DNA from 2 places in the Streptomyces griseoaurantiacus genome. Region 2 is predicted to be linked to the other one. Evidence: riboswitches for the same ligand, from Rfam matches in the RefSeq annotation. Region 2 holds a riboswitch; the other holds the start of a gene.

Region 1 (4,186 bases), 740 kb from region 2:
GATGGCACGCACATGCCCGTTGTAGGTCGCGATCTTGCCGCGCAGGTGTTTGAGCACGGGGACGCCGCGGGTGTCGAAGCCCGTGGTGACCATGACCGTGCCGACCGCTCCGGCAAGGCGGGCGACGGCCCGCTCGAACCGTTCGGCGACCTCGTCCGGGTCGGTACCGGGGCGGATGATGTCATTGCCGCCCGCGCAGAAGGAGACCAGGTCGGGGGCGAGCTCCAGGGCCCCCGGGAGCTGGTCCGCGACGATCTGGTCGAGCAGTTTCCCGCGCACGGCGAGGTTGGTGTACCGGAAGTCGCCCTCGGGACGGCGGTCGGCGAGGAGTACCGCCAAGCGGTCGGCCCAGCCGAGGAAGGACCCGTCCGGGCCGGGATCGCCCACGCCTTCGGTGAAGCTGTCCCCCACCGCCACGTACGACCCGATCACTGATCTGTTGTCACTCTTCGAATCGTCTGCCACGTCGGCCCATCTTTCCTCCTGGGATGTGAGCTGCGCGACCGTAGGGAGGGGTTGACGGGCGGTGAGATAAGCCACGGGTCAAGGCTTGGTCAACATCGGAATAAGGACGGGGACGGGGACGGGGACGGGGACGGGCGCGGGAGCGGGGACGGGCGCGGATGCGGGTCCGGACACGGCCGAAGGCCGGACCCCGGGGATCGAGGGGTCCGGCCTTCGGGAGGCGGGTGCCGCGGGCCGTGAGGGCCGTGGGCCGTCAGCCGTCAGATGGCGACGCCGTGGGCGCGCAGGTACGCGACCGGGTCGAGGTCCGAGCCGTAGTTCGGGGTGGTGCGGATCTCGAAGTGCAGGTGCGGGCCGGTCACGTTGCCGGTGGCACCGGAGAGGCCGAGCTGCTGGCCCACGGTCACGGTCTGGCCGGCCGAGACGGAGAGCTGCGAGAGGTGGGCGTACTGGGCGTAGTGGCCGTCGGCGAGCTTGAGGACGACCTGGTTGCCGTACGCGCCGCCCCATCCGGCGGAGACGACGGTGGCGTCGGCTATCGCCTTGAGGCTGGTGCCGGTCGGGACGACGAAGTCGGTGCCGGTGTGGTAGCCGCTGGACCACATGCTGCCGGAGGCGTGGTAGGAGGTGCCGATGGCGGCGCCCTGGACCGGCAGGGTGTAGCCGGAGGAACTGCTCGTGGCGGGCTTGGCGGCGGGGGCTTCCTTCGCGGCGGACTGGCTGCCCTGCGCGGCCTGCGGCTGCTCGGCCTTCTCGGTCTTCTGGGTCTTCTCGGCGGCGCCGCTCTTCGCGGGGGCCTCGTGCGCGGCGGAGGAGGAACCCTGCGCGCTCGCCGGGGCCTTGGCGCCGAGGGTGAGCTTCAGGCCGGGGTGGATGAGCGAGGGGTCGCTGCCGACGGCCTCGCGGTTGTCCTCGTACAGCTTGTGCCAGCCACCGGCCACGTGCTGGTCACCGGCGATCTTGGCGAGCCAGTCTCCGGCCTTCACCGTGTAGGTGCGGGCGGCGTTCTCGTGGGCGCCCGCCGAGACGGAGGCGGCGGAGTGCTCGGGGGCGGAGGACGCGGGCGTCGCGGCGTGGGCGCCGGTGGCACCCAGGAGGGGCAGCGCGATCGCGGCGCCACCGGTTCCGGCGGCGGCGAGGGTCGTGGTGATGAACCGGGCCTTGGTGCGGCGGTGCTTACCCTTCGCGGGCATGTCGAATTCCTCTCCGGCGCCTGCGAGGTGAGCTGTCGGGTGCGAGCTGGAGATGCCCGGCCGCGCTGTGGCGGCTATACCCCGAGCCTGTCCCGGAAGACCGGACCAGGCGTTGTACCTGTGGGTCCCCCGCTCCTGCCGTGTACGGGTGGGTGAGTGCGGATTTCCGGGCGGCGGCAGGATTCGGCGTTCCGCTCGGAACGAGGGGGAACGTAAGCGAAATGGCGCCGCGACCACAACCTTCGGCTTTCCCGGACACCTTTTTCCCTTGATCGATTCAGGGAATTCGGGGTACGGCGCCACAAGTGGCGATCTTCCTTTGCCGCCGAATTCGCCGACGGAACAGGTGAATTACGTGAACATGACGTTCGACGCCCCGTCACGAATATGACGCTGCTCACCCGCGCCTTCACCGACGCGGAGCAATACCGGGCCAGTTGGAGCGAAGGTGCCGACCGATGACTATTCGGACAGAACTCCCTTATGGGGAGCGACCGGCTGGGCGATTCGTCGGTTCTGCGGCATTCGCGGGGAGAGGGAGGCGGGCGTGACGTGCGCGCTCGTGCGCGGGTGAGACCTGCGCGCGACCTGCGTGCAGGGGGCACCGGTGCCGTATCGTCGTCGGCGGAACGCGCCCCGCCGACGAGCCGCGTCGGCGGACGGATGGGAGGAGCACCCGTGACACAGCAGGTCCCGTCGACCGAGCCCGAGCTGGCCGGAGTGCGCAACTTCCGCGATCTGGGCGGGCTGCCGACCGCGGACGGCCGACGGGTGGCGTTGGGGCGGCTGTACCGCAGCGGCCACCTCGCGCACGCGACGGCCGAGGACGCGGTGTTCCTCGCCTCCCTGGGCCTGCACACGGTCTTCGACTTCCGCAACGCCGCGGACCACAGGCTGGAGGGCCCGGACGTGGAGCTGCCGGGCGTACGCAACGTGGGCCTGCCGCTGTCCGACCCGGCCGACGGGGCGGAGTTCTGGAAGATGGTGCGCGAGGGGAACCTGGACCAGCTGCGGGAGCTGCTGGACGAGGGCAGGGCCGCGGCGCGGATGATCGCCTCGTACCGCGCGATCGTGCGCGGACGCACGGCCGAGCACGCGCGGGTGCTGGGCACGCTGGCCGAGGGCGGAGTGCCGGCGCTGATGCACTGCTCGGCGGGCAAGGACCGGGCGGGACTGTCGATCGCCGTGACGCTGCTCGCGCTGGGCGTGGAGCGGGACGCGATCCTCGCCGACTACCTGGAGTCGAACGCGAAGCACCGCAGGTACAAGGTGCGCCGCACCGCGTCCTCGCCCGACGCGCACTCCCCCGAGGTGATGGAACTGATCGCCCCGCTGTTCGACGCGCGGGCCGAGTACCTCCAGGCGGCGTTCGCCGCGATCGAGGAGACCTGGGGCGGGGTGGACGCCTACCTGGAGCAGGGCCTCGGGGTCACTCCCGAGGTGCGTGCGCGGCTGCGGGACCACCTGCTGGACTGAGCCCCCGCGCCACTGAGCCCTTGGGCCCCGCCGCGCCCGGCCCGGCCCGCGCGGCGCGCGCTACTTGGCGCCCACCTCGAAGAGCAGCCAGATGAAGGCGGCGAAGAGGTGGCCGACGGCCAGGTAGACGAGCAGCCTGATCCACAGGGCACGCGGGAACTTCGTCTCGTAGTCGCTCATGGGGTCTCTCCGGTGAGGGGGCCGAGGCAGAGCGCGGTACTGGGGCTCTGCAGGAGGGTATGGACGAACAGCAGCTCGCAGCCGGAGGGGTCGGCGGCGGCGAGGCGATGCGGGGTGAGCGAGTCGAAGTGCGCGCTGTCCCCGGTGTCCAGCAGGTGCGCGGTGTCGCCGAGCCGCAGCCGCAGCCGCCCCCGCAGGACGTGGAGCCATTCCTCCCCCGGGTGGACGCGGACGATGTCGCCCTGGGTGCCGTGGGGGACGTGGACGCGCAGTGCCTGCATGCCGCGGCCGGGGGCGCCGGCCTGCCAGTACGTCCAGCCGCCGGCCCGGGTCGGCTCCGCGCGGTCGGCGCGGACGACCGCGTCACGCGCGGCGGTGGTCTCGCCGAGCAGCTCGGAGACGGTCGTGCCGTAGACGCGGGCGAGCGTGAGCAGCACGGGGAGGGACGGCTGGCGGTGACCGGTCTCCAGACGGGAGAGGTGGGCCGGCGAGAGGTCCGCGGCCCGGGCCGCGCTCTCCAGGGTCAGGCCCGCGTGGTGGCGCAGGGCGCGGAGCTGGGGCGCTACGGTGGAGAGGGCCGCGCCGGTCTCCGCCGACGGGGGCGGATCGGATGGGCTCATACCCCCGATTGAGCCAGACTTTTACCCCTGGGGCAATTTTCTTGCCTGACAGGCAAAAACCGGTGGGGCCCCGCGGACCGCGTGCCGCGGGGCCCCACCGGTCGCCGACTACCTGGCGGCCACCGCCTGCTTCACGAGGGTCTTGCCGAAGTCCCACATGAGGCCGCCCTCGTGGGCGTCGTCCATGACCGAGGTGAACGCCTCCAGGAAGCGGTCGACGTCGGCCTCGTCCACCACCAGCGGCGGGATCAG
Region 2 (4,186 bases):
GTCGGGGCGGGGCGCAGGCGGTGGGCGGCGGCCGCGCGTTCGGTGTGCCGGGCGGTGAGGGTGCGGGCGCGTTCGCCGTCGCCGCGGGCGATCGCGTCGACGACGGCGGCGTGCTCCGCCCAGTCGGTCACCGGGTCCGCCGGCGCCCCGGCCACGTACATCCAGGCGATCTTGTGCCGGAGCTGGGCCAGGGTGCTGCTGAGCGCCGGGCTCCCGGCGGCCTGGGCCAGCGTGTCGTGGAACCAGCCGTCCAGGGAGCGCAGGTCCTCGCTGCTGCCCTGGCCGGCCCGCTCCCGGCCCAGTCTGACCAGGCCGCGCAGCACCTTCAGATGCGCCTCGGTGCGCCGCTGGGCGGCCCGTGCGGCGCCGAGCGGTTCCAGCAGGACGTGCATGTCCAGCAGGTCGGCGGCCTCCTGCCCGGTGGGCTCGGCCACGCAGGCGCCCGCGTGCCGGCGGGTGACCACGAACCCCTCGGCCTCCAGCGTGCGCAGCGCCTCGCGCACGGGGACGCGGGAGACGCCGTAGCGTCTGGCGAGGACCTCCTCGGTGAGCCGGCTCCCGCGTTCGTGGACACCGGCGACGATGTCCTCACGGATCGCCGTGCATACCGAGTGCGCCGGAATACGCATGTCCGACCTCCGCCTGATTTCCGTGCAAACACCGTCGGCCGGCGCATTGCTCGTCCGACTCTATTGCAGACGGGAGGAATTTCCGACGGCGATCCCTGATCCATGGTTATTTTTTGGACAGCGGCGGGACAAAAACGGCGACGGCCCCGGCTGCGTGAGCCGGGGCCGTCGTGGCGGGTATGTGTCGGTGCGTGCGCCTCAGACGTTGACGCCGTGTCCGCGCAGGTACGCCACCGGGTCGATGTCCGAGCCGTACTCCGCGGTCGTGCGGGCCTCGAAGTGCAGGTGCGGGCCCGTGACGTTGCCGGTCGCGCCGGACAGGGCGATCTGCTGGCCGGCCGTGACCTGCTGGCCCACCGTGACGCCGATGGACGACAGGTGGCCGTACTGGGTGTAGGTGCCGTCGTTCATCTTGATGACGACCTGGTTGCCGTACGCCCCGCCCCAGCCCGTCTCCACGACGGTGCCGGCGCCGACGGCGTGCACGGAGGTGCCGGTGGCGGCGTGGAAGTCGATGCCGGTGTGGCTGCCGGAGGACCACAGCGAGCTGCTGGCCTGGTAGCCGGTGGAGACGTAGGAACCGGTGATCGGCATGACGAAGGTGTTGAGCCGCTTGCGCTCCGCCTCGCGGGCGGCGCGCTCCTTGGCCTCACGGGCCCGCTCGGCCTTCGCGGCGGCCTCCTTGCGGGCGGCCTCCTCGGCGGCCTTGCGGGCGGCGGCCTTCTCCTGGGCGAGCGCCTGGGCGTCGATCCGGGCGGCGACGCTCTCGCCGATGCCGGCGGCCCGCAGGAGGCCGGTCTGCCCGACCGAGGCGGGCGGCTCGGCGGCGACCGCGGAGCCGGCGAGGGTGCCGACGACGCCGGTGGTCGCGAGGGCCGCGACGCCCACGGCGCCGGTCGTCGTGCGCTTCGTGCGGTCGGCGCGGCGGTGCTTCCCAGGGGCGCGGGTGAACGCCATGAAGGGGCTTGTCCTTTCCTTCCTTCTCGCCTACCGGGTTAGCTGACGGGTTCGGAGCAGGAAGGTCTCCTACGGACACCCTTTGCGGGGGCGCCCGATTCACCCCAGGGACGTGGGTCCCCGGCTCCCCCGGGCTCGCGCCGTAGGGGGACTCGGCGATGGCTGCCCGCTGCCGCGGATGCGGCGCGCTGCCTGACGGACAGCCGGGAAGACGCTAAGCGGACGGCGTTTCAGCGGGCAAACGAGGTAACGGTTTTGTTGCGTATCCCACATGAGCGAAGCGCTCTCTCCTGTGGCAATACGGACAAACTCGCGCCCCTGAGCGGCCTTCAGGGGGCGGGCGAAGCGCCGGCCCCGGCACGCGGAAGGCCCCGGCGACCTCTCGGGTCACCGGGGCCCGGCCCACCACGTCGCCGCGGGAGGCGCGCTACTCGGCGGCCACCACGGTGACCTCGCCGATGCCCAGGGCACGGACGGGCTCCACGATCTGCTCGGCGTCGCCCACCAGGACCGTCACCAGGCGGTCCCCCGGGAAGGCGTTGACGACGGCGGCTGTCGCCTCCACCGTGCCGGTGGCGGCGAGCTGCTGATACAGCGTCGCCTGGTAGTCGTCCGGCAGGTGCTGCTCGACCTGGTCGGCGAGCGAGCTCGCGACGGCGGCCGCGGTCTCGAACTTCAGCGGGGCGACGCCCACCAGGTTCTGCACGGCCACATCGCGCTCGGCGTCGGTCAGGCCCTCCGCCGCCAGGGTGCGCAGCACCTTCCACAGGTCGTCGAGGGCGGGACCGGTGTTCGGGGTGTCCACGGAGCCGCTGATGGCGAGCATCGCCGCGCCGCTGCCGTCGGGCGCGGAGCGCAGCACCTGGGCGAAGGCCCGCACTCCGTAGGTGTAGCCCTTCTCCTCGCGCAGCACGCGGTCGAGCCGCGAGGTGAGGGTGCCGCCGAGGCAGTACGTGCCGAGGACCTGGGCGGGCCACACACGATCGTGCCGGTCGGCCCCGACACGGCCGATGAGGAGCTGCGTCTGGACGGCTCCGGGGCGGTCCACGACGATCACCCGGCCGGTGTCGTCGGCCGTCACCGGGGGCACCGGGCGCGGCTGTCCGGGCGCGCCGGTCCACGCGCCGAGCGTGTCCGCGAGCAGCGCGTCGAGGTCCAAGCCGGTGAGGTCGCCGACGACCACCGCGGTCGCGGTCGCGGGCCGTACGTGCCGCTCGTAGAAGGCGCGGACGGCGGCGGAGTCGATGGCCGAGACGCTCTCCTCGGTGCCCTGGCGGGGCCGGGACATCCGGGAGTCGGCCGGGAAGAGCTGCCGGGACAGCTCCTTGGCCGCGCGGCGGGCCGGGTTGGCGGTCTCGTGCGGGATCTCGTCGAGCCGGTTGCGCACCAGGCGCTCGATCTCGCCGTCGTCGAAGGCGGGGGCGCGCAGCGCGTCGGCGAGCAGGCCGAGCGCCTTGGCGAGCCGCGAGACGGGCACCTCCAGGGAGAGCCGCACACCGGGGTGGTCGGCGTGCGCGTCGAGGGTGGCGCCGCAGCGCTCCAGCTCGGCGGCGAACTCCTCGGCGGAGTGCTTGTCGGTGCCCTCGGAGAAGGCGCGCGCCATGAGGGTGGCGACGCCCTCCTGGCCCTGCGGCTCGGCCTCCAGGGGCGCGTCGAGGAGGATCTCCACGGCGACGACCTGCTGGCCGGGGCGGTGGCAGCGCAGCAGCGTCAGGCCGTTGTCCAGGGTGCCGCGCTCGGGCGCGGGGAACGCCCAGGGCTTCGCCTCGCCGGGCCGGGGCTGCGGGTGGAACTCCATGGTCGCGAGCTCGGTCACTTCGCCGACTCCTCGTTCTCGTCGGTGGCTTCGGCTGCCTCGTCGGTGGCTTCGGCCGCTTCGGGGGCGACCGGCTCGTAGACGAGCACCGCGCGGTTGTCGGGTCGCAGCCGGGCCCGGGCGACGTCCCGGACCTCCTCGGGGGTGACCTCCAGGACGCGCCGGACGGCGGTCAGGGCGAGCTGCGGGTCGCCGAACAGGACGGCGTACCGGCACAGTTCGTCGGCGCGTCCGGCGACCGTGCCGAGCCGGTCCAGCCACTCGCGTTCGAGCTGCGCCTGGGCGCGCTCCATCTCCTCGGCGGTGGGGCCCTCCTCGGCGAACCGGGCGAGCTCCTCGTCGACGGCCGTCTCGATGACGGGCACCTCGACGTCGCCGGAGGTCTTCACGTCCAGCCAGCCCAGGGAGGGCGCCCCGGCGAGACGGAGCAGGCCGAAGCCGGCGGCGACGGCGGTGCGGTCCCGGCGGACCAGGCGGTTGTACAGCCGGGAGGACTCGCCGCCGCCGAGGACGGTCAGGGCCAGGTCGGCGGCGTCCGCCGCCCGCGTGCCGTCCTCCGGGAGGCGGTAGGCGGCCATGAGCGCGCGGGCCGGGACCTCCTCCTCGACGACCTCGCGCAGTTCCCCGCCGATGACGTCGGGGAGGGAGCCGTCGCGCGGGGCGGGCTTGCCGTCGTGCGAGGCGATGGAGCCGAAGTACTTCTCGACCCAGGCGAGCGTCTGCTCCGGGTCGATGTCGCCGACGATCGAGAGCACCGCGTTGTTGGGCGCGTAGTAGGTGCGGA

What was found. Region 2 has a riboswitch for cyclic di-AMP ahead of OHB09_RS25085 (M23 family metallopeptidase). Riboswitches for the same ligand answer to the same signal wherever they lie in the genome.
Region 1: another riboswitch for cyclic di-AMP. It lies ahead of OHB09_RS28200 (M23 family metallopeptidase); the one in region 2 lies ahead of OHB09_RS25085 (M23 family metallopeptidase).

What each region holds. Positions count from the first base shown of each region.
Region 1 is NZ_CP108326.1:6,375,136-6,379,321, reverse strand. It holds gene OHB09_RS28205 (SGNH/GDSL hydrolase family protein) at 1-432, opposite strand, end outside; gene OHB09_RS28200 (M23 family metallopeptidase) at 726-1,658, opposite strand; cyclic di-AMP (ydaO/yuaA leader) riboswitch at 1,663-1,823, opposite strand; gene OHB09_RS28195 (tyrosine-protein phosphatase) at 2,337-3,134, shown strand; gene OHB09_RS28190 (DUF6126 family protein) at 3,195-3,314, opposite strand; gene OHB09_RS28185 (helix-turn-helix domain-containing protein) at 3,311-3,934, opposite strand; gene OHB09_RS28180 (aspartate aminotransferase family protein) at 4,043-4,186, opposite strand, start outside.
Region 2 is NZ_CP108326.1:5,640,103-5,644,288, reverse strand. It holds gene OHB09_RS25090 (GntR family transcriptional regulator) at 1-629, opposite strand, end outside; gene OHB09_RS25085 (M23 family metallopeptidase) at 828-1,586, opposite strand; cyclic di-AMP (ydaO/yuaA leader) riboswitch at 1,600-1,754, opposite strand; gene OHB09_RS25080 (M16 family metallopeptidase) at 2,014-3,402, opposite strand; gene OHB09_RS25075 (M16 family metallopeptidase) at 3,399-4,186, opposite strand, start outside.